DNA from 4 places in the Ensifer sp. EB106-05-01-XG146 genome. Region 2 is predicted to be linked to each of the others. Evidence: predicted binding sites of a transcription regulator. Region 2 holds the regulator's gene; each other region holds the start of a gene.
What was found. Region 2 encodes LexA, which represses DNA repair genes until DNA is damaged. Its sites were predicted from a motif close to TGTTCNNNNTGTGTTCNG; they were not measured.
Positions count from the first base shown of each region.

Region 1 (5,735 bases), on a different contig from region 2:
AACGCGAGCCCCACACGCTTCGGGCCCCTAAAGTCGCCTTCGGGGCCATTGTACCGGGTGTGGCCGGTTGCACCCTTGTCTTAAGCCAGGAGCCCCCATGCGCATCGCCTTCCTTGTCAACGCGATCGAAACCGAAAGGCCGTCCTATACGACAACATCCTTGGCGCTTGCTGCGCTTGCTCGTGGCCATGAGGTCCTCTACATCACGCCGGGTGACTTCATACTTGGGCCCGACGACGCATTGATGATCCGGGCGGCACATCTTGGCGACGCACGCCCCAAGAAGTCCGAAACTCTGCTACGCGCTTTGATCGCGCCCGAACAGCAAAGAGCCCTTGTCAATGTTGAAGAGGTGGATGTTCTGTTCTTACGGAACGATCCGTCGCTGGATGCCGATACTCGCCCCTGGGCCGCGCATGCGGGTGCAAATTTTGGTCGGCTTGCCGCAGAAAGAGGCACGATCGTCGTCAACGACCCATGTGGTCTGGCCTTGGCGCAAGACAAGCTTTACTTCCAGGATTTCCCGGCCATCGTTCGTCCGACCACTTTGATTTCCAAGGACATCGAGGAGATCAGGGCGTTTATCGACGATCATTCAGACGGCGTAATCATCAAACCGCTACAGGGATCTGGCGGCAAGAACGTTTTTCGGGTCGGAAGCAGCACCGAATCCAACCTCAATCAAATCATCGATGCGGTGGGTGAGGTCGGCTATCTCATTGCGCAATGTTACCTTCCTAAGGCGTCGGAAGGAGATACCAGATTGTTTCTCATGAACGGGCGACCTTTGCAGCGCGGCGACGTCTACGCTGCGTTCAGGCGCGTTCCCGCGAAGGGAGACGTGCGCTCCAATATTCACGCGCGTGGGACGCCAAAACGGGCGCATGTGACAAAGGAAATGCTGGCGATCGCCGAGACCTTACGCCCGAAGCTTGTCGAAGATGGCATGTTCCTGGTCGGCCTCGACATCGTCGGCGACAAGCTGCTTGAGATAAACGTGTTCACGCCCGGTGGTCTCCAGACCATTCGTGAACTCTACGACGTCGACTTCTGCGAGGACATCCTCGAGTCGCTGGAGAACAAAATTGCGACCAGGAAGACGTATCAAGGAGCGTTGAACAACCGGATCTTGTCGACCCACTAGGACTTTGCCGAAGAACTCTGGGCACAAGGTCGCTAGCAAATTGGTGCTTTAAAAAAGATCTTTCCAAGGATTCGGAACCGATGGCGCTGTCCTCGGTTTCTCCTGCATACGCGATAGGAGAAGAAGGCGATGGCCAAAGACGACGATCTAAAAGCCGGCTTTACCGGCACACCCGAAGAACCTCTCGCTGGCGTTCGCAAAGCTGCGCAGACAGCCACCGAAGCAGTGAAGAGAGAGACGAGCGCTGTCGCGACTGCCGCAGCAGATCATCCTCACACCGCGACCACTCTCGGATTGCTGATCGGCGCCCTCGCCTTTACCATCGGCTACGTCGTGGGACGGTCATCGGTCGATACCGGGCGGGGATACTGGCGATAGATCCGCCAGCCGGCGAAGCTGATGTTCGCCGGCGCCTCTCAAATCACGATAACTCCCTCGTTACCATGAATTTAGGCGCCGCTAATATCTATTGACTATAGCGTGCACTATGCAAGGCTGAAAGCTCTTGATTGTGTCGTGACGCTGTAGGGTTTCTTCATGTTCTTGGTCCGCACCGATCTCGATGTCGCCATCACACGATGGCGCGAGATCATCTTGACTTCCTTGCCGTGGGACCAACTTGGCGGCTACGTTGCGTTGCGCAAGCATGATTTGACAATCGAACTTCACAACCTCGATGAGGATAGCGATCTGCTCGTCTTTGCCACCGATGGCGAAGTTCTGGCCAGCCGGTTCCGTTCAGCTTATCCCTTTGTGGTGACATACGGGAGGAATCCCGGCTACCCGCTGGAATACCTGGTCTGGCTTTCATTCCACATGCAAGCGAACTTCGATCGGTTGGGTGTCCTGGAGATGAGCGCGACTTACGAGGACGAAGAGGGCGACATCGAAAGCATGTCTGCCATGGCGATGGGCTTCTCGCGTCAGGCCGACCTTGACGACTTTATAGCGCGGTTCGACGGCAAGGACCTGAGCCAGGATTTGTTGTTCGGCTATGACGCTTATCTATTGGAGGTGGGAGAGAAGATCGGCTAAGGCATCCTTCCCCAAGGAATATCTCGCTCCCGCCCCTCGACTGAAGCTCATCTCGCTGAACCAGCGCCGGCCACTCGATTTTCTAGCGTGCCTGACGGTGAGCGTTCGACGGCGTCGGTTCCAGCGACTTCTGCTCGGCCGATCCGCCAGTCTCCTCCCATCCAAACACACTGCGACCGCCCCATTCGGGCGAGTGGCGAAACTCTCCGGCAACAATTTCCTTGAGGTCCGGGCCGGTGGCGTATCTTTCGAGCTGCCGTGCCTGGTCGTCAAGGCGCTTCAGCGCCTCCAGTTCCTCGCCAAGTCCGAGCCGCGCTTTCGTCACGGCCGATCGCATGACCGCGATCGTGTGGTCGTACACCTTGAGGGGCACGGGAAACGGATGGCGGTCCTTGCCACCGTGCGCAAGCGAAAACCGCGCCGGATCGGCGAAACGGCAAGGCGCGCCATGAACGACTTCAGCCACCATCGCGAGCGCGTTGACCGTACGGGCACCGACGCCCGGAACCATCAAAAGCTGCTCGAAATCTTCCGGCCCGCGATCGGCAGCCGCAGAAAGTGTCGCATGCAGCCGTCGCATGTTGACGTTTTCATCCCGTACGTCGTGATGTGCCGGCATCACGAGATGTGGGAGCAACGGCTGATCGGCCTCCTTCGGTTTACCCTTTGGATCCAGAGCGACGACTTCCCGGACAATTCGGTCAGGCCCAAGCGATGCCAAAAGCTCAAGCTGCCCGTGGCGTGATGCGGCAGCCCGTCTGTCTGCGAGATTGACGATTTCCCCCTGACCTTTTCCCTCGATCGCCGCATGGGGAGCGTCGACGAAGCTGGAAACGCCCTCCGACAACCAATGATAGCGCCGGGCCTGGCGTTTATCGCCGTTCATGCCTTGCTGTACCACCACCCATTTGCCATCGTCAGCGACGATGAAACCGTGCAGGTAGAGGTCGAAGCCGTCCTGGACCGCGGCACTATCGACCTTTGCAACAAGCCGGCTGGTGGCCGCAAGGCCGGCACCATCGATGCCGACGCGGTTGCCGATGGCGATCAGTTCGTCTGGCGTCTGCCGCGAATGTCGTCCGCGACCGCCGCAGACGCTTATCCCGAGATCCCGCGAACGAGGAGCGAGACCGCGCTTGAGAGCGCCGATGACGCTGGTGGTGATGCCTGATGAGTGCCAATCCATGCCCATGACGCAGCCGAAGGACTGGAACCAGAAAGGATGGGCCAGACGGCGCAGAAACTCGTCACGGCCGTATTCGATGACGATGGCTTCGGCGATGATCGTCCCGAGCTTCGTCATGCGATCGCCGAGCCACGGGGGAACCCTGCCGCCATGAAGAGGGAGATCTGCACTTCCAGCTCGCTGAACCATTCGTGTCTTATAGGCCGCTTACAGGCATTGTGACAGGGGAAAGTTCTTCAAACGTTCCTACCGCCGGGAACAAGTCGCAACCCTTGCTGTTTTGTGGTTGGAATGTTGCGAGGCGCCGTTGCGCCTCACGATGAGATGGGCCAATCCCTGCGGAGGCCTTCCAATGCAAAACCGTTTCCCGTGTGCGGCAGTCGTCATCCTCCTAACCGCAGCTTTACTGGCGGGTTGCGCCAACGTCTCAGCCAGGCAGACAGCGAGCAACACCGGCAAGGTTGGATACGGTTCGGATCCGGTTCTGCCAAAACCACGCCCAACCGTGATCCCGACGGTCAACATCGCCGATGCGACCGGGTGGCGGGGCGGAGAACATCCACTCGCTGCCAAAGGATTGAAGGTCAACGCCTTTGCGACGAATTTTGACCATCCGCGCTGGCTGCGCGTCCTTCCCAACGGTGACGTTCTGGTGGCCGAAAGCAATGCTCCGGCCAAACACGACGAGGGCTTCAGCCTGAAGAAGGTCTTCATGAGCGCGGCCATGAAGCGCGCTGGCGCCACCACACCAAGCGCAAACAGGATCACGCTGCTTCGCGACACCGATGGCGACGGGGTGGCCGACCTGCGGACCACGTTCGCCGAAGGTCTCAACTCGCCTTTCGGCATGACGCTGTCGCGGGGCAAGCTCTATGTCGCCAACACCGACGCTCTCGTCGCCTTCCCCTATTCGAACGGACAGACCCGGATCACGGCGCCGCCGCAAAAGATCGCGGATCTACCGCCCGGCGATCTCAATCACCATTGGACCAAGGATGTGATCGCAAGCCCGGACGGCCGCAAGCTCTACGTTACGGTCGGCTCCAACAGCAATGTTGCCGAAAACGGCATGGCCGTCGAACGGCACCGTGCAGCCGTGCTCGAGATCGACAAGGCAAGCGGCCACATGCGCCCCTTCGCCTCGGGCCTGCGCAATCCCAACGGGCTCTCCTGGAACCCTCAGAATGGAAAGCTGTGGGTCGCGGTCAACGAACGCGACGAACTCGGTGACGATCTCGTCCCGGACTACATGACATCCGTGCGCGATGGCGCCTTCTATGGCTGGCCCTACAGCTACTTCGGCCAGAACGTCGACACCCGCGTCAGGCCGCAGCGTCCTGACCTCGTCGCAAGGGCCATCAAGCCCGACTACGCGCTGGGCGCCCACACGGCATCATTGGGACTGGTGTTCTCGAGGGGCTCGTCGCTCGGCCCCACCTATTCGAACGGCGCATTCGTTGGACAGCATGGCTCCTGGAACCGAAGCGTACCCAGCGGCTACAAGGTCATCTTCGTCCCGTTTTTGAATGGCAAGCCCAGCGGCCGGCCAAAAGATGTCCTCACCGGGTTCGTCGGCAAAGGCGGCAGCGCCATGGGGCGCCCGGCCGGCGTGGCAATCGATAAGACGGGTAGTTTGCTGGTTGCCGACGATGTCGGCAATGTCGTGTGGCGTGTCAGCAGAGAATGACCTTTTGCCTGTTTCAAAAGCGATCAATGTGCATTTGGTCGTCCCGCGTCGGCAATCGCCCGATGAGAACGGGATGCCGCGCGCCGGCGCTCTTGAGTTCGGGCCTGTTTCCTGGAAACCCGCAATTCCTCCAGATCTGGAAGCCACCAGCCGCTTCGATGATGGGGACCGGTGCGTGCCGGCCATACAGAGATCAATTCCGACAGTGTTGCGGGCCGCCAGGAGGCCCAGACAAACTCCATCAGGCTATTGTTCATGAATGGATACGAGCAGGAGAAAGTTCGAGGGACAATCTCCTGTGAAATCCCGATGAATATTACGACGCCGTAAGTTTCAGTGGAGACGGCACGCCCGAGCTGTGGTGGAAAAACCGCAGGAACAGGGTATCGCCGTCTTCTCCGTTCGACGCTGCGACTTCTCGCTTCCAGTTCCTCGGCGGACCCCCGCGACGCAAGTCGGCGTTGCTTTCGTGCATCCGGTTCATTGCGGCGGGCGGCCGCTTCGATCACAGGCCACCGTTTCCGCAATTCCTCGTAGGAGCGGAACGGAACATGCCACGTCCTGGAATTGTCATCCCAATGCGCCCACGGCACCTGTCGCAATTCCTCAACGATGGTGCGGGAGAAAGGTGTCCGCAGGCAAAGGTCATCGCCTGCCTCCAGATACGGACTGCCGATGGGATC
Region 1 is NZ_JBYTDX010000003.1:952,374-958,108, forward strand. It holds gene AC3WVQ_RS33075 (glutathione synthetase) at 98-1,144, shown strand; gene AC3WVQ_RS33080 (hypothetical protein) at 1,274-1,522, shown strand; gene AC3WVQ_RS33085 (hypothetical protein) at 1,682-2,179, shown strand; gene AC3WVQ_RS33090 (DUF763 domain-containing protein) at 2,262-3,554, opposite strand; gene AC3WVQ_RS33095 (PQQ-dependent sugar dehydrogenase) at 3,718-5,052, shown strand; gene AC3WVQ_RS33100 (hypothetical protein) at 5,076-5,735, opposite strand, start outside.
Region 1: a site for LexA is predicted at 3,596-3,613, ahead of AC3WVQ_RS33090 (DUF763 domain-containing protein). Genes of this name have one in related genera too.

Region 2 (5,735 bases):
TCTCGTCGACCGCCCGCTGGCATTTCATCAGCTCGTCGGCCGCCGGGCCGGTGCCGCGCAGGCTGAGATTCGCGATGACGCGATCTTCAAACGCGATGGCCAAGGCCCGCTTGCGCACGAAGCCCGTCAGGAACTCGGCGTCGGTGACGTTCACGAACAGAAACTTTCCGCTCGCATCACCGGCAGCGGTCGCCGAAGCGCTCCAGGGATCGGTCTTGTCGAAGTGGAAGGTCAGGTCGTACTCTTTGCCGACCTCGAGCGACCTCCAGTCGTCGCTGGCGAAGCTCATATAGAGCGGCGACTCGGAGCCCTTGGGATAGAACCCAAGGCGCAAGGTGACCCCGCCGTCGAATACCGACGAGATGAAGCAGGAGCCCTCCATCGAGGTGTCGGAAGCAACGGTCCAGCCGTCGACATCCTTCCACTTGATGATTTCGGACTCCTCAGCCGCGGCCGATCCCGCGGCGATCAGACAGCTTACCAATCCGACCAGCAATCTACGCATGCAAAACCCCCGTTTGCCCGCATTTTGATAGGTCCCCGCATCGCTGTCGAGGGTGCCTAGCCGATCCCAGGCAATATTTTAGGAATATTCACCTCTCCGCGGCAAGCGGACTGCCCATCACATGGCGAAAGGATCTTTCGATGACTTGGTCTGGCCGCCGCCGGCAAAGGGATCGTTGTTCGGCGCATTGCCACCGGCGCCCGCAAAGGGATCGTTCGCCGCTCCCTGATCGCCATTCGGGATCAAGGCGCTCACCGCCTCCTGGCACTTGAACATCTCGCTTACCGCCTTCATCGAATCACGCAGGCTGAGGCTCGCGACGACGCGCCCCTCGAAGGCCAGCGCCAAGGTGTTCTTGCGAACGAACTCGGTAAAGAAGTCGGTGTTGGAAAAGTTGACGACAAGGGCCTTGGCGCCGGTCAGATCAACACCGAACGCAACGGCCGGCCACTGACGACCACGGTCGAGCTGCAAGGCAACATCGTATTCCCGCTGCGGCTCGATGGATTTCCATTCGGCATTGCCGATCGAAAGAAACGCCAGGTTCGTCGATCCCCGCGGATAAAAGCCGATACGAAGGATAGCGCCGGCGTCATAGCTCGTCGCCGCGTAACACGAGCCTCCCAGGGAAGGATCGGATCCCACCGTCCAGGCGTTGATCCGTTTCCAGATATTCGAACGCCCTTCTTCGGCAGACGCCGCTCCAGCCGTGAGCAACAGGCCGAGCACCACCAACGACAATCTATGCATGCAACCACCCCACTTTCCACGCAAAGTTATCTTTTTTTAGAGGCCTGTCGAGACGGTGAAGGCCCTTCCCCGCAGGGATTTTTGCGCGCCCCAGGCCCGATGCGAAAGCTGGCAGCTCCGATGCATTCTCCGCGCCGGTCCATGAAGAACGGCCGAGACGAGGTTGAGATGGAGCGGCTGGCGCAAATCAGCCACAGCCTGCGGGCAAAGAGCTGTTGAACATGGCAGAGTGATCGCCATGCTTGCTGGACTTCGGAACGAAAGCGCGGTTCACATCGTTTACCAACCCGTAGTCCCACCCCTTCATCAAGTGGACGATCACCGTGCTTGCCGCCCTGCTTCTCGCTTCGATAGTCGCATCGCCCAATATGCCTGACGTCAAGCTCAGTGCCGCGACGGTGGATGAACTCCAGACCGATTTCGAACGGGCCGTGCCGTGCCATCAGATCGATGGACGCAATGTTTGGAAGGGCGCGCTCGCGTTCTACATCCAGTCCTTCGTTTATGACGGCGATACGCCCGTTGCGACCGATGCGGCCGACGCAGTGCTTCCGGAAGACAACAGCGCCGAAACGGTGAAGGAGTTCGAAGACGCCTGCTCGGCCTCGCAAGCGACTTAAGTCTCTCCGCGAAGAGAGCCGCGATTCGTTCGAATCACGCGCGCGACCGGCCTGCCCGGCGCTGTTTTGGGACGCAACCGTCGCCGAAAACCGCCCCGCTCCCGCAAAAGTGACCAATCGCCCCCACAGAAGCAGCCAATTGCCTGAATTCACGGAATTTTAGGCACTTGCGGAACACATATGGAACAGATAGTGTCTGTTCTTGATTTGTTTCACGCCTCTGGAGCGACGTGCCATGCTGACCCGCAAGCAACAGGAATTGCTTCTGTTCATCCACGAACGCATGAAGGAGTCGGGCGTACCGCCGTCTTTCGATGAAATGAAGGATGCGCTCGACCTGGCGTCGAAGTCCGGCATTCACCGTTTGATCACGGCGCTCGAAGAGCGCGGGTTCATTCGCCGGTTGCCGAACCGGGCGCGCGCGCTCGAAGTCATCAAGCTTCCGGAAGCCTACGCCGCCGGCCAGCAACAGCCGCGCAGAGGCTTCTCGCCGAGCGTGATCGAGGGCAGCCTCGGAAAGCCGCCGGCCGCCGCTCCTGCCACGCCGAAGCCGGCGCCGGTCGCCGAAAGCACGTCTGTTTCCGTCCCGGTGATGGGCCGCATCGCTGCCGGCGTGCCGATCTCGGCGATCCAGAACAACACCCATGACATTACCGTTCCGCTCGACATGATCGGCAGCGGCGAGCATTACGCCCTCGAAGTAAAGGGCGATTCGATGATCGAGGCCGGCATCTTCGATGGCGACACGGTGATCATCCGCAACGGCAACTCGGCCAATCCCGGCGACATCATCGTGGCGCTCGTGGACGACGAGGAAGCGACGCTGAAGCGCTTCCGTCGCAAGGGCGCGTCGATTGCGCTCGAAGCGGCCAACCCCGCCTACGAGACGCGCATTTTCGGACCGGATCGCGTGAAAATCCAGGGCAAGCTCGTCGGGCTGATCCGCCGCTACCATTGAATTCCAGGCAGAACGCCGAATCAAAAGAGCCTCGCCACTGAAAGTGGCGAGGCTCTTTCCATTTAAGGCGACCTGAAATCCAGATCGCTTATTCGTGGATCGTGTATTCGCCGAGTTCGCAGAGATCCTGCGTGTCCTCGGTCGTATCGAGGGCCGAGCCTTCCTCGAATTCGAATCGCATGTCGTATTTGCAGACGTCCCGCCCGTCGGCAATGGTGATCTCCATGCTCTCGCCGGGGTTCAGGACCTGCCGACCGAAAACATCGTCTTCCCATTCATTGACGCCGACCGGCGACGTATAGAAATTCGTCAGTACCGCGCCGGTGTTGTTCTTCAGCTGGAAAACCAGGTCGTCCGCGCGCGCCTCCATAGCGGTCGCCGCAAAACACGCCAACGCCGTCAGGATCAGTCTCTTTTTCATTGATGCCATTGCCTCCGTTCTTAATGTTGACGGACGCTACCGATGCGGTTGATCTCAGCGGAGTCATCGTTCCCCCTCTACCGAATTCACCGAAGCGATAAGATCCGACGGAGGCATAGGAGACGTGGCTTGCGCGGACGTGTCGCGAATTTTACCGCGCTGCCCTAAGGCAGAACGCCAAACCAAATTTAACGAGGTGAGATTTTTGGAGGCCTCGCCCGGAATTGAACCGGGGTACAAGGATTTGCAGTCCTCTGCGTCACCACTCCGCCACGAGGCCTCACAGCTCGGATAACCAAGCGTTGGCGCGGATTTAGAATGATTGCAGAAAAACCGCAAGAGGCATTTTCTGAAAAACGCGCCGTCGAATTGCAGGACGGATACTTTCCACAGAACGATCGACGATGTCCGCCGATCGTCTCCCAGCTGATCTCAGCACCAGGGCGTCGGGCGCCCTTCCCACGGCCGCACGAGCCCCTCGGAAACGAGTACACGTCCAAGAGATTGGTCACCGCGGGTGACCAGGCGCAGTTTCTCGCCGGCCTTGGCATCTGATCGCCCTCCCGCCGAGATCAGCCTGAAGTCGCCTGCATTCAGCAATTCGCGCAGGCGCTGCTTGGCGTAGAAGCCGCGCGAACGCTCCTTGTCGCAGCTTGCCTGGCGGATTCGCGGTGCATCGACATCGGCGACGCGGATCGTCTCGCCATGGAAGACGAAGGTCGCGCCATCGATCACGCAGTTGTCGTTGCGAATGCCGCAAAAATAGAACTGATCGGTACGGATGGATGCCGTCTTCACCTCTTCATTCGGCCGCACGAGAGGGGTTGGCGGCGTGACGCCGACATTCACCGACGGCACCGGGGCGGCCAGGACAACCTTCGTCGCCGGGTTGGGCTTCGGATTTGGTTTGTGCCTATCCGCCTGCTGCGCAACGCGCTCCTGCGCTTCAGGAACCGCGCGCTGAGGCTTCGGCTTCGTTTCCGATCGCGATGCAAAGGCCATGACATCGGAAACCACCGGCCAGTGCCGCAACTCGGCGCGATGGTCGTGGGCCATGACGCCGCCAAGGGTGAGCGCTGCGGCCAGATACCACGGCGCCATGCCGCCCTGTTTGCTGGTGCTTCGGCCCGAACTGCGGCGTCGACGTTTCGTAGTGGCTTTGGCCATCGGTCCCCATCCTGATTCGAGACCGCATTATGCGTTTGATGGGTTGCCGAAAAGTTTTCGAGGGCACCCCAACAGAGGGGAAGACCGCGAGGAACCGGTCATTCGCCTGCGCGGCCACGGCCCTTGTTGAGAGATTCGGAATTGCTACGGGACGGCCGCGAGGAACCGAAAACTGCCGACCGCCCTGCCCTCGACAACAAGATCGTTAAATCGGCGTCCGCCTCAGGAGCCGTTCGAGGAGTTGGCCTTCCCGCGCCAGCGCGCCCACCAGACGGCCAGACGACGACGGCGGCGGCGAACCGAGGGAATGTCGTGGGAAAGCACGATCAGGCCCAACGGTATCATCCAGAAGCCCAGCACGGGCAAGAAACCGAGAAAACCACAAAACACCAGCAGCGAACCCAGCAGGATCCGCAGCAGGGGCGAGTCGGGCAACGCGATACGCCATTTTCCCAGCACGACTTGTCGTGTTTGCGGATCAATGCCGAAATGCGTCTGCTTCCTGTTTTTATTCATCATTCCCTATCCGGCGTGTTTTCCCACAATTGGGGACTTCTCCACAGCCTCGCAACGGAACTTGTCATTTTTTTTGAAAAAAGCGCTTGGCAAATCAGAAAAGCATGCGTATTAGCAGCCTCACTTCTGAAGCGCACAGCACAACAGCGGCGCGGATGATCCCTGGTAGCTCAGCGGTAGAGCATTCGACTGTTAATCGACAGGTCGCCGGTTCGAATCCGGCCCGGGGAGCCACTTTCTAAAAGAGCCATTTGCAGCGATGCGAATGGCTCTTTTTCATTTTGCACCTATGTTCTCCAAGTGATCAATCCCCAACCTCCCGATGGTTCTTTATGACAAAGGCCGCGGCGCCGCCCATCATCGTCTGGTTCCGCAAGGATCTCCGCCTGGCCGACAATCGCGCCCTCTCGGCTGCCGCCGGCGAGGCAGCCGTCATTCCCCTCTATATTCGCGAACCCGCCGACAGCGGCAACGGTCCGCTCGGGGCGGCGCAGGCGTGGTGGCTGCACCATTCGCTCGAGGCCTTGGGCGCAAGTCTCGCGCGGCACGCTTCTCGCCTCGTTCTTCGATCAGGCGCGCCGCTTGACGTGATTGTCGAGATTGCGCGCGCAAGCGGTGCGGAGCGCATCTACTGGAACCGGCGCTACGACCCGAACGGCATCGCCACGGATACCGCGCTCAAGAAGGCGCTGGCCGAGCGGGGAATCATCGCGGAGAGCTTTGCAGGACAATTGCTGCATGAGCCCATGCGGCTGCTGACGACGACGGGCGGCCCCTACCGCGTGTTCACGCCGTTCT
Region 2 is NZ_JBYTDX010000001.1:1,497,177-1,502,911, reverse strand. It holds gene AC3WVQ_RS07450 (hypothetical protein) at 1-496, opposite strand, end outside; gene AC3WVQ_RS07445 (hypothetical protein) at 623-1,240, opposite strand; gene AC3WVQ_RS07440 (hypothetical protein) at 1,579-1,875, shown strand; gene lexA (transcriptional repressor LexA) at 2,111-2,833, shown strand; gene AC3WVQ_RS07430 (hypothetical protein) at 2,922-3,263, opposite strand; tRNA gene AC3WVQ_RS07425 (tRNA-Cys) at 3,461-3,534, opposite strand; gene AC3WVQ_RS07420 (thermonuclease family protein) at 3,687-4,421, opposite strand; gene AC3WVQ_RS07415 (hypothetical protein) at 4,644-4,937, opposite strand; tRNA gene AC3WVQ_RS07410 (tRNA-Asn) at 5,097-5,171, shown strand; gene AC3WVQ_RS07405 (cryptochrome/photolyase family protein) at 5,270-5,735, shown strand, end outside.

Region 3 (5,735 bases), 1.4 Mb from region 2:
TCTGGTGCCTGCCGGCGATCGCCGTCACCTGGGCGTCCTGGCGGCTCTACTACCTCTCGGTCATGCCTGATGGCACCACGATCGGCATCGGCTTCATCTTCAAGCTGCTCGTCGTCGATCTCGTCAGCTGGCTCTTGCCGCTGGTGCTGATCGCCGTTCTCTCGCGCCCACTCGGATTTGCCGGAGCGGTGGTACCGATCGTCGTTACCACAAACTGGCTCTCGGTTCCGCTCTCCTACGCCATGGCAGTGCCGGCGGCGATCCGTGTCGTCATTCCCGGGAGCCAGGGGCTGACGAGCTTCATCTGGTTGACGCTGCTCGTCATCAGCGTTGCGGTGCTCTTCCGGCTCTTGCGCATGGTGACCGGCAACCAGACGCTGCTTGCCTCGGCGCTGACGGCGCTGTTCCTGTTGCCGTCGATGATGATCGGCGATCTCTTGCAGCGCTTCTTCGGTCTGATCCCGACAAGCTAGGACTTCGGGATCAGTAGTCCACCTGAAGGAAATAAAGCCCATCGGGCGGCGCCACGGGGCCGCAGGCCTTGCGGTTGCGGGCCTCAAGCGCTGCCTGCAGATCATCCGGCGTCCACTTGCCTTCGCCCGCCAGCTTCAGCGAGCCGGCGAAGGAGCGGATCTGGTTGTGCAGGAAGCTCTGCGCCGTTGCGCGGATCTCTATAACGCCGGCGACAAGCGCGACGTCCAGCCGATCGAGCGTGCGCACCGGGCTCGCCGCCTGGCAATGGGCGGAGCGGAAGGTGGTGAAGTCATGATGGCCGACGAGGCGCTGGGCGCCTGCATGCATGGCTTCATGGTCGAGCGGCTTCGGCACCCACCAGGCGCGCCGGGCTTCAAGCGCCAGCGGCGCGGGCCGCGAGATAATGCGGTAGAGATAGTGGCGGCGCAGCGCCGAGAAGCGCGCGTCGAATTCCTCGGACACTTCCTCGGCCCCGAGGATCGCCACCCGCTCGCCCGCAAGCCCCAGATGGGCATTTAGCGCGTTGCGCAGCGTGTAGGGCTTCCACGGACGCGTGAGATCCGCATGCATGACCTGGCCACTGGCGTGCACACCGGAATCGGTGCGGCCGGCGCCGCGGATCGACACGGTCTCTCCGGTCAGCGACAGGATCGCCTTTTCGATCGCCCCTTGGACGGACTCTCCGTTGTCCTGCCGCTGCCAGCCGACATAGTCCGAGCCGTCATATTCGACGGTCAGCTTGAACCGCGGCATCAGCCGACCCTCGTGCCGGGCGCAACCGGCGTTCCGCGCAGGAAATCGGCCACACCCAACGCCTTGCCGCCGGCGCGCTGCAGGCGGGTGAGCCGAACGGCGCCCTCGGCGCAGGCAATCGCCAGGTTGTCGTCGAGCACCATGCCGGCCTCGGCCTCGCCGGAAGCAGGCTCCGAGTTCAGAACCTTGATGCGTTCCGGCTTGCCAGCGATCTCAAGTTCGAACCAGGCGCCCGGGAATGGCGACAGGCCACGGATATGGTCGTGCACCTCGCGGGCGGGACGGGTGAAATCGATGCGGGTTTCCGTTTTGCTGATCTTCTGGGCGTAGACGACGCCGTCCTCGGCCTGGACCGTCAGCGGCAGATCGCCGGCCTCGAGCTTCGCCATCGCTTCCCGCATCAGACTGGCGCCGACCTGCATCAGGCGATCGTGCAATTCACCCCCGGTCATCGTCTCGCCGATCTGAACCGTCTTGGTGAGGGCGACCGGGCCGGTATCGAGCCCCTTTTCCATCTTCATCACCATCATGCCGGTCTCGTGGTCGCCGGCCATGATCGCGCGCTGGATGGGCGCTGCACCGCGCCAGCGCGGCAGCAGCGAGGCGTGGCCGTTGTAGCAGCCGAGCTTGGTGCCGGTGAGGATGGCCTCAGGCAGAAGCAGGCCATAGGCGACGACGACGGCGACGTCGGCGTCGAAATCACGGAAGGTCTGGCGGTCCGCCTCGTCCTTGAAGTTGACTGGCGTCAGCACCGGAATGCCCAGAAGCTCGGCCGCCTGGTGCACCGGCGATTTCTGCAGATCGAGCCCGCGGCGGCCACCCGGCCGCGGTGGCTGGGTGTAGACGGCGACGATCTGATGACCGGCCTCGGCAAGTGCCGCCAGTGTCGGCACCGAAAATTCCGGTGTGCCCATGAAGATGATGCGAAGCGACAAGGCGGTAACTCCGTCCTTTCAGATCACTTCATGCGGGGAAACGGCGAAATGATCTCATTCTCTAAAAACAGGACAATTCCAGGAAAGCCGTTTCACGCTCTTCCTGGAATGTTCAATGGGTTCCCGCCTTCAAAATTTCGCGTGATCTTCCGCGATTGAAGGCTCAGATCGCCTTTGCGCCGCGCGTCTTGGCAGCCTTGGTGAACTTGCGGATCACCATGTCGCGCTTGAGCTTGGAGATGTGGTCGATGAACAACACGCCGTTCAGGTGGTCGATCTCGTGCTGCAGGCAGGTGGCGAGCAGGCCTTCGGCCTCGATCGTCTGTTCCTTGCCGTCGCGGTCGAGGTGCTTGACGGTGATGACGGCGGGGCGCTCGACCTCGGCGTAGTAGTCCGGGATCGACAGGCAGCCTTCCTCGTAAACCGAATAGGTGTCGGACGAAGCGACGATCTCGGGGTTGATGAAGACAAGCGGCGTCTTCTCGTCGCCCTCTTTCGAAACGTCGAGCACCAGCATGCGCCTGGCGACACCGATCTGGATCGCGGCAAGGCCGATGCCGGGGGCATCGTACATGGTTTCGAGCATGTCATCGGCCAGACGGCGGACGTCCGCGTCGACGGTTTCGATCGGCGTTGAAACCTGGCGAAGCACAGGATCGGGAAGGATGATAAGCGGCTTGATGGTCATGATGCTCCCATAGCCGATCTTTCCATCGACGCGCAAGGAAATTGCCTTGCCACCTGCGGCACCCGCTCGTCCCTCGTCGGGCGTTAACCGCCGCGCACACATGTTCTCGTTTTGATCTACACTTCGCGAGAGAATCTGTTAGGTTTGGCGCATGGAACCCGCGCCCCTTCCCTTCGCCCAGCCGTTGTTTTTCATCGGCACCCTGCCGATTACCCTGGGCCATCTGGCGATTGCCGCCGGCCTTGTGCTGGCTGTTGCCGGCCTGATGGCGCTCTCGCGCCGGCGCAATCCCCGCGACGACGAGCGGCAGGAACAGATGGCAATGCTGCTGGCAGCACAGACGGAGATGCAAGGGCGGGTCGCGGCCATGGCCGAGGTGTTCGGCGCCCGGCAGGCGGAGCTCAACCAGACACTCAGCCAGCGCATCGACGGCATGACCCATCGCATCGGCGCCTCGATCAGCGAGCAGACCAAGGCGACACACGAGAACCTACGCCGGCTGCAGGAGCGCCTCGCGGTCATCGACACGGCCCAGAACAACATCCAGTCGCTCGCCAAAGACATGGCCGGACTTCAGGCGATTCTATCGAACAAGCAGACGCGCGGCGCCTTCGGCCAGTCGCGCATGGAAGCGATTATCGCCGACGGGCTGCCGATGGGTGCCTTCGAATTCCAGGCGACGCTGTCGAACGGGGCGCGGCCCGACTGCACCATCCGCATGCCGAACGGCCAGCCGCCGCTGGTCATCGACGCCAAATTTCCGCTCGAAGCCTGGAACGCGATGCGGGATGCTCCGACCCCGGAGCGGCGCCTGCAGATCGCCCAACTCTTTCGCCGCGACATGGAAACGCACGTGCGCGACATCGCCGGCAAGTATCTGATCCCGGGCGAGACGCAGGACACCGCCTTCCTCTTCGTACCCTCGGAATCGATCTTTGCGGAGATCCACGAGCATTTCGAAGCGATCGTGCAGAAGGCGCATCGCCAGCGGATCGTCATCGTCTCGCCCTCCCTGCTGCTGTTGTCGATCCAGGTGATCCAGGCAATCCTCAAGGATGCGCGCATGCGCGAGCAGGCGCACCTGATCCAGGGCGAAGTCGCGCGGCTGATGGAGGATCTCGGCCGTCTCGACGAGCGCGTGCGCAAGCTGCAGGGCCATTTCGCCATGAGCCAGAAGGATGTCGAGGACATCCTCGTTTCCTCCAGCAAGCTCACCCGCCGCGGGGCCAAGATCGAGGCCCTAGAGCTGCAAGCGGAAGGCGGCACACGGGACGCGGACGAACCACGTGCCGCGGTCGACAATCGGGTCGGGCAATTGCGCCTGCGGGTGGTTGACGAGGACTGAGGCTGTCGGGCACTCTCCGGCCCAATTCGCAAAGCCGACAGGATAGTTTCACATGATTACTGTTTTTGGGTCCATCAACATGGATCTGATCGCCACCACCGCACGCCTTCCGAAGCCCGGCGAAACCGTCGCCGGCACCAGCTTCTCAACCGCCGCCGGCGGCAAGGGCGCAAACCAGGCGCTGGCCGCACGGCGTGCCGGCGCGACGGTGCAGATGGCAGGCGCAGTAGGAAAGGACAGCTTTGCTGACGGCGCGCTCGAGCTGTTGAAGGGTGCGGGCACCGACCTGTCGTTGACCAAGACGGTCAGCGAGCCGACCGGCACCGCCCATATCCTCGTCGGCGGCGACGGCGAAAATGTCATCGTCGTCGTCGCCAGCGCCAATGCGACGGTCGATGAAGCCGATGCGGTGAAGGCCGTCGACGGCATGAAGCCCAGCGATACCTTGATGCTGCAGCTCGAAATTCCGGCCGCCTCGGTCGAGAAGGCGCTCACCGCCGCCAAACAGAAGGGCGTGCGTTCGGTCATCAACATCGCGCCGCTGACACCGGAGGCAGCCCGCCTCGGCCGCCTCGCCGATATCGTCATTGCCAACGAAACCGAATTCGAACTGCTGGCCGGCAAGAGCGGTATCGGGAGTACTGAGCGCGAAGAAGCGATGAAGGCGCTGCACGCGGAGACCGGCCAGACGGTCATCGTCACGCTTGGCGCCGAAGGCGTGGTGGCCGTACATGAAGGCGAGATCCAGCGCGCCAAGGGCCTGAAGATCGAGCCGGTCGATACCGTCGGCGCCGGCGACACCTTCTGCGGATATCTCGCAGCCAGCCTCGATGCCGGCATCGCCTTCCCCGACGCTCTGCGCCGCGCAGCAGTCGCCGGCTCTCTCGCCTGCCTGAAGAGCGGCGCCCAGCCCTCGATCCCGCTTGCTGCGGACGTGGCCTCGCGTCTCTAAATCCTGCGCGAAAAAGCACGCACTTGAGACGGGCGAAGTCGCCCGTCTCATTTTTCCCAGGCCCTGGCCCGCATAGATTTCACCCTCCCGACGGCCGCTTGCGCAATCCGGACAGCCGATGTCGCGGACATAAAACTTTGCGTGCAATTTTATGCAAGCGATGCGTAAAACAGCGTCCGTGTTGGCCCTATCTTAAGAATCTCCAGTCTATTCAGGACCGTGAGAAAACCGGCCGAAGCGCCTGGTCGTCTCCAACATGCCGGTCGGCATCTGACGCTCCATGATGGAGTTCACCCCCATTGCGAAATGCGTCCACCGCAGGTGAAAACCTGCGAACCTCCCAGCACGTGAGGATTTCATGTTCAAGTTCCAAGCCAAATCGCTGGCGACCAAACTGATCGCGGTGACAGGCGGCACGATCGCACTTGTCCTGCTTGCCTCGAATTTCGTTCTCATATCCCAGACCCAGGACCGCGTCGAAACGCTGGTCCTCGAACAGGCTGGCGGCGAAGCCCGCGCGATAGCCTCCGACATTGCCGGCGACATCGGCGAGCTTGCAAGTGCTGCCCGCTCGATGGCGGGCATCCT
Region 3 is NZ_JBYTDX010000001.1:58,164-63,898, reverse strand. It holds gene AC3WVQ_RS00305 (hypothetical protein) at 1-473, shown strand, start outside; gene truA (tRNA pseudouridine(38-40) synthase TruA) at 484-1,227, opposite strand; gene fmt (methionyl-tRNA formyltransferase) at 1,227-2,162, opposite strand; gene def (peptide deformylase) at 2,326-2,850, opposite strand; gene AC3WVQ_RS00285 (DNA recombination protein RmuC) at 3,002-4,195, shown strand; gene AC3WVQ_RS00280 (ribokinase) at 4,248-5,147, shown strand; gene AC3WVQ_RS00275 (methyl-accepting chemotaxis protein) at 5,506-5,735, shown strand, end outside.
Region 3: a site for LexA is predicted at 2,952-2,969, ahead of AC3WVQ_RS00285 (DNA recombination protein RmuC). Genes of this name have one in related genera too.

Region 4 (5,735 bases), 160 kb from region 2:
TCGCGATCTCTGGCCGGTCCGGACCGATCTCGGCCAGTTCGAACAGGTGCTTTTGAACCTCGCGGTCAACGCCCGCGACGCCATGCCCCAAGGCGGCATCATTACACTTCGCACCCGCAATCTGCCGGCGGCGGAGGTTTCGGCCTTCGGACGCCGTGAGCTGCCGGACGAAGACTTCGTGATGGTGGAAGTTTCCGACCAGGGAACAGGTATTGCGCCCGAAATCCTCGACAAAATCTTCGAGCCGTTTTTCACGACCAAGGAAGTGGGCAAGGGCACCGGTCTCGGCCTGTCGATGGTCTATGGCATCGTCAAGCAGTCGGGCGGCTACATCTATCCGGAATCGGAAGTGGGCAAGGGCACGACCTTCCGCATCCTCTTGCCGCGCCATATCGAGGTGCCGGTTGCGCCCGAGGAGCCCGCGCAGGCAGGCACCGGAACCGTTGCTGCGCCGGTGGTGCAGACGATAGCGGCTCCCGTGGTCAAGACCGAGGAGCCGACCGATCTCACCGGAGATTCGGCAGTCGTGCTGCTCGTCGAGGACGAGGAGGCTGTTCGCCGCGGCGGCAAGCGCATGCTGGAAACGCGCGGCTACACCGTCTACGAAGCGGGCTCCGGCGTCGAGGCGCTCGACATCATGGACGAGCTCAACGGCGCCGTCGATATCGTCGTATCCGACGTGGTGATGCCGGAAATGGACGGACCGACGCTCCTGACCGAACTGCGCAAGAAGTACCCGGACCTGAAGTTCATCTTCGTCTCGGGCTATGCCGAAGACGCCTTTGCCCGCAACCTGCCGGCGGATGCCAAGTTCGGCTTCCTGCCGAAACCGTTCTCGCTGAAGCAGCTGGCGGTATCCGTGCGCGAAATGCTCGATTCCTAGAGCCGTTGAACGCCAGGGGATATCGACCGGGGTCGGCGCTGGGTACGTTAGGCTTCCGCCCCTAGTCGTTCTGCTGCCTTGACCAAGGCCCATTGGCCGAGCCGCGCGTTGCCGACCAGCCGGGAGGAAGATCGGCGATCTCGTCAAGGTCGGTGTGGCGCTCGACGACCTCCGCCATCGCGACCACGAGCACTTTCGGCATGTCGATCGGTGCGCCATCTGTAAACGCCCATGAATGATCGTCTTCATGATGTGTTGCGACGAGAACCGGGTGCCCCGCGAGCACCGAGCGGCAGGTAACGCAGGCAACATCAGGTGCTTGATCAAACTTCCAACGCATCGTCAGCCTTCGCCAATGTAAAAAGCCCGGCGCTTGCGGGCCGGGCTTCTCTATTTCTCGCCGTTTCTTACCGGATTACTTCACGTTCAACGCGACGGCGATCTCGCCGGCAAGCCGGGCATTGTTCTCGACCAGCGCGATGTTGGTCTCGAGGCTGCGGCCCTCGGTCATTTCAAAGAGGTTGCTGAGCAGATAGGGCGTGACCGCCTTGCCGGTGATCTCGTCGTTCTCGGCATTGTCGAGCGCGCGGGCGATATAGATTTCCATCTCTTCGCGCGGGATCTCGGCAGCTTCCGGAACCGGATTGGCAACCAGCATGCCGCCTTCGACGCCGAGCAGCTCGCGCATGGTCTGGAAGTTGGCGATCGCGGCCGGGCTGTTCAGCATCAGCGGGCTCTTGAGGCCGCTGTCGCGTGACCAGAAGGCCGGGAAGATTTCGCTGTCATAGGTGACGACCGGAACGCCGCGGGTCTCGAGCACTTCGAGCGTCTTCGGAATGTCGAGGATCGCCTTCGCGCCGGCGCAGACGACGATGACACCGGTGCGGGCGAGTTCATCGAGGTCGGCGGAGATGTCAAAGGAGAGCTCGGCGCCACGGTGCACGCCGCCGATGCCGCCGGTCGCAAAGACGCGGATGCCGGCGCGGGCAGCAGCGATCATCGTCGCGGCGACGGTGGTCGCGCCGGTGCGGCGCTCGGCGATCGCGAAGGCGAGATCGGCGCGCGAGACCTTCATCGCGCCCTGGGTCTTGGCCAGTTCTTCGAGTTTGGCATCGTCAAGGCCGATATGCAGTACGCCATGAATGACGGCGATGGTCGCCGGCACGGCACCCTGTTCGCGGATGATCGCTTCAACGCTGCGGGCCATGTTCAGGTTGCCCGGGTAGGGCATGCCATGGGTGATGATGGTCGATTCCAGCGCCACGATCGGCGCGCCACGCGCCTTGGCGGCTGCGACCTCGTCGGAATATTCCATCGGCAGGAAGGGGGAAGCGGGTTTGGTCATGGTCTTTCCTTGGGAGTTCTGCTGGCAAATGTCATGACAGCATTTGGGGCGTGGGCACAAGGGCCAGCGCCTGTTCGAGATTGGCCGCGGACATCTCTTCGGATGCGGCCAAGGGAGAACGCAACGTCAAACCGGCGGCTGCGATGCCGTGCCGCAGGCAATCGGCGATATCGCGGCCGGCAAGGCGGGCGGAAAGGAAGCCGGAGGCGAGCGCGTCGCCGGCGCCGGTGACGTCGGCAAGGGCGGGCAGGGCCGGCGGCACGACGACACAGGCGCTATCGCCCTCGAAGGCAACGACCGCACGGCCGCCCCGGGTCACGACGCCTCCGTTGATGCCGAGACCGCGCAACAGGGCCGGCCATTCTTCCGCCTCGGCCGCCTCCTTGCCGGTCAGCGCCCGCGCCTCGGATTCGTTCATGAACAGGAACGAGAGATGCGAGAGGCACGGCCGGTAGCGGATGACCTTGGCCGGCGAAACAGCGATGCCGGCGACGAGGCGGCCGTTGCCGGCAGCCGACTGGGCAAGTGCGGCGATCGTTTCTTCCGGCAGGTTGGCGTCGGTCAGCACCAGCTTGCTCGCGGCGATGACCTCGCGGAGCGCCCGCCGCTGCAACTGCCGTGGCGAGAACAGCCGGTAGAGTTCCATGTCGGCGAGCGCAATCACCAGATTGCCGTCGTTTTCGAGGATCGCCGTATAGCTCGGCGTCTGGCGGTCAAGAAAGGTGAGGGGACTGTCGATGACGCCAGCGGCGGCCGCGGCTGCGGTCACCATCTCGCCGGCCGCATCACCGCCGCGGGTGCTGATCATGCGCACGCTGTGGCCAAGCCGCGCCAGGTTGCGCGCGGCATTGAAACCACCGCCGCCCGCTTCTTCGAACCAGCTTCCCGGATTGCTCGACCCGGGCGCTGTCGTTCCCGATATACGGCCGCGCCTGTCGATATGCGCGCCACCGAAAACGGCGATGTCAGCTTGCGTCATGAATGTTCCTCTGCTTGGCCGATCGGCCGAATATCTGTTGGCATCCTGCAATGCCGCGTCGCGAAGCGCCACGCGCCCGACCTGCTCAAAGTCTCATGCGCAGGCGAATCGGCCGAGCCTTGCCGGGCAGGTTCGAAGGGCTTGCGCCAACATTCGAAAACTCTGGTTTCGTTCCGTGAACAAGAATCGAACGTATCGTTGAAAGCTATTGTTTTTCAATGTGTTGTCGCGCTCTTGCAAATACGGAACAAAACATGTACAAAAACTCCTGCGGCGGCTTCATTGCCTCGGTAGCTTCAATAACCTAAAGGTGGACCAAATGGCACAAAACTCTTTGCGGCTCGTAGAGGACAAATCGGTGGATAAAAGCAAGGCGCTTGAAGCGGCACTTTCCCAGATCGAACGTTCGTTCGGTAAGGGATCGATCATGAAGCTCGGTGGGAAGGACAGCATCATTGAGATCGAGACGGTTTCGACCGGCTCTCTCAGCCTCGACATCGCGCTCGGCATTGGCGGCCTGCCGAAGGGCCGCATCGTTGAAATTTACGGCCCGGAAAGCTCGGGTAAGACGACGCTGGCGCTGCAGACCGTCGCCGAAGCACAGAAGAAGGGCGGCATCTGCGCCTTCGTCGATGCTGAACACGCGCTTGACCCGGTTTATGCCCGCAAGCTCGGCGTCGATCTCGAAAACCTCTTGATCTCGCAGCCCGACACCGGCGAACAGGCGCTTGAGATCACCGACACGCTGGTGCGCTCCGGCGCGATCGACGTTCTCGTCGTTGACTCGGTTGCAGCGCTCGTGCCGCGCGCCGAAATCGAGGGCGAAATGGGCGACAGCCTGCCGGGCATGCAGGCCCGCCTGATGAGCCAGGCGCTGCGCAAGCTGACGGCGTCGATCTCCAAGTCGAACTGCATGGTCATCTTCATCAACCAGATCCGCATGAAGATCGGCGTCATGTTCGGTTCGCCGGAAACCACCACCGGCGGCAACGCGCTGAAGTTCTACGCCTCGGTTCGCCTCGACATCCGCCGCATCGGCTCGGTCAAGGAGCGCGAAGAGGTCGTCGGCAACCAGACCCGCGTCAAGGTCGTCAAGAACAAGATGGCCCCTCCCTTCAAGCAGGTCGAATTCGACATCATGTATGGCGAGGGCGTATCGAAGACCGGCGAACTGGTCGACCTCGGCGTCAAGGCCGGCATCGTCGAAAAGTCTGGCGCCTGGTTCTCCTACAACAGCCAGCGTCTCGGCCAGGGCCGCGAGAACGCCAAGACGTTCCTGCGCGACAATCCGGATCTCGCGCGCGAAATCGAGACGGCGCTGCGCCAGAACGCCGGCCTGATCGCTGATCGGTTCCTCGAGAATGGCGGTCCGGAAGCGGACGACGGTGACGAGCCGCCGGAAGCATAAGCCGCTCGGTCCACTGAGGTTACCAGAAAACCGGTCGTCCCGTGGGCGGCCGGTTTTTTGCTGGCGTCTGGACAGTCGGATATGTGAGCGATAAAAGCCTTTGGTTCCGGCGACCCAGCGCGTTGGAGGGTGCGGTCACCACGGGTGGCCGCAGGGTTTAGGGACAATGGCTTAGTGGCGCGGCGTGGGCCGGACCCGGGCCGGAATCGGTGCTTAAGAATAGGACGCAAGATGAGCGGCGTGAATGAAATCCGGTCGACCTTTCTCGACTATTTCCGCAGGAACGGTCACGAGGTCGTGTCGTCGAGCCCGTTGGTGCCGCGCAATGACCCGACATTGATGTTCACCAATGCCGGCATGGTGCAGTTCAAGAACGTCTTCACCGGCCTGGAGCAGCGTCCCTATTCGACGGCCGTTACGGCACAGAAGTGCGTTCGCGCCGGCGGCAAGCACAACGACCTCGACAATGTCGGCTACACCGCGCGTCACCACACCTTCTTCGAAATGCTCGGCAACTTCTCCTTCGGCGATTACTTCAAGGAGAACGCGATCGAGCTCGCCTGGAACCTGATCACCAAGGAGTATGGCCTCGACGCCAAGCGCCTGCTGGTCACGGTCTACCACACCGACGACGAGGCCTTCGATCTCTGGAAGAAGATCGCCGGTTTCTCCGACGACCGCATCATCCGCATCCCGACCAGTGACAACTTCTGGGCCATGGGCGATACCGGCCCCTGCGGCCCGTGCTCGGAAATCTTCTACGACCACGGCGACCATATCTGGGGCGGACCTCCGGGCTCGGCCGACGAAGACGGTGACCGCTTCATCGAGATCTGGAACCTCGTCTTCATGCAGTACGAGCAGATCACCAAGGAAGAGCGGGTCAACCTGCCGCGTCCGTCGATCGATACCGGCATGGGCCTCGAGCGTCTCGCAGCCGTTCTCCAGGGCGAACACGACAACTACGACATCGACCTCTTCCGCGCGCTGATCGCGGCTTCGGAAGAAGCGACCGGCGTCAAGGCTGAGGGCGACCGTCGCGCCAGCCATCGCGTCATTGCCGACCACCTGCGTTCGTCCGCCTTCCTGATCGCCGACGGCGTGCTGCCGTCGAACGAAG
Region 4 is NZ_JBYTDX010000001.1:1,653,558-1,659,292, reverse strand. It holds gene cckA (cell cycle histidine kinase CckA) at 1-883, shown strand, start outside; gene AC3WVQ_RS08175 (hypothetical protein) at 945-1,223, opposite strand; gene AC3WVQ_RS08170 (pseudouridine-5'-phosphate glycosidase) at 1,299-2,228, opposite strand; gene AC3WVQ_RS08165 (carbohydrate kinase family protein) at 2,260-3,207, opposite strand; gene recA (recombinase RecA) at 3,527-4,615, shown strand; gene alaS (alanine--tRNA ligase) at 4,847-5,735, shown strand, end outside.
Region 4: a site for LexA is predicted at 3,451-3,468, ahead of recA (recombinase RecA). Genes of this name have one in related genera too.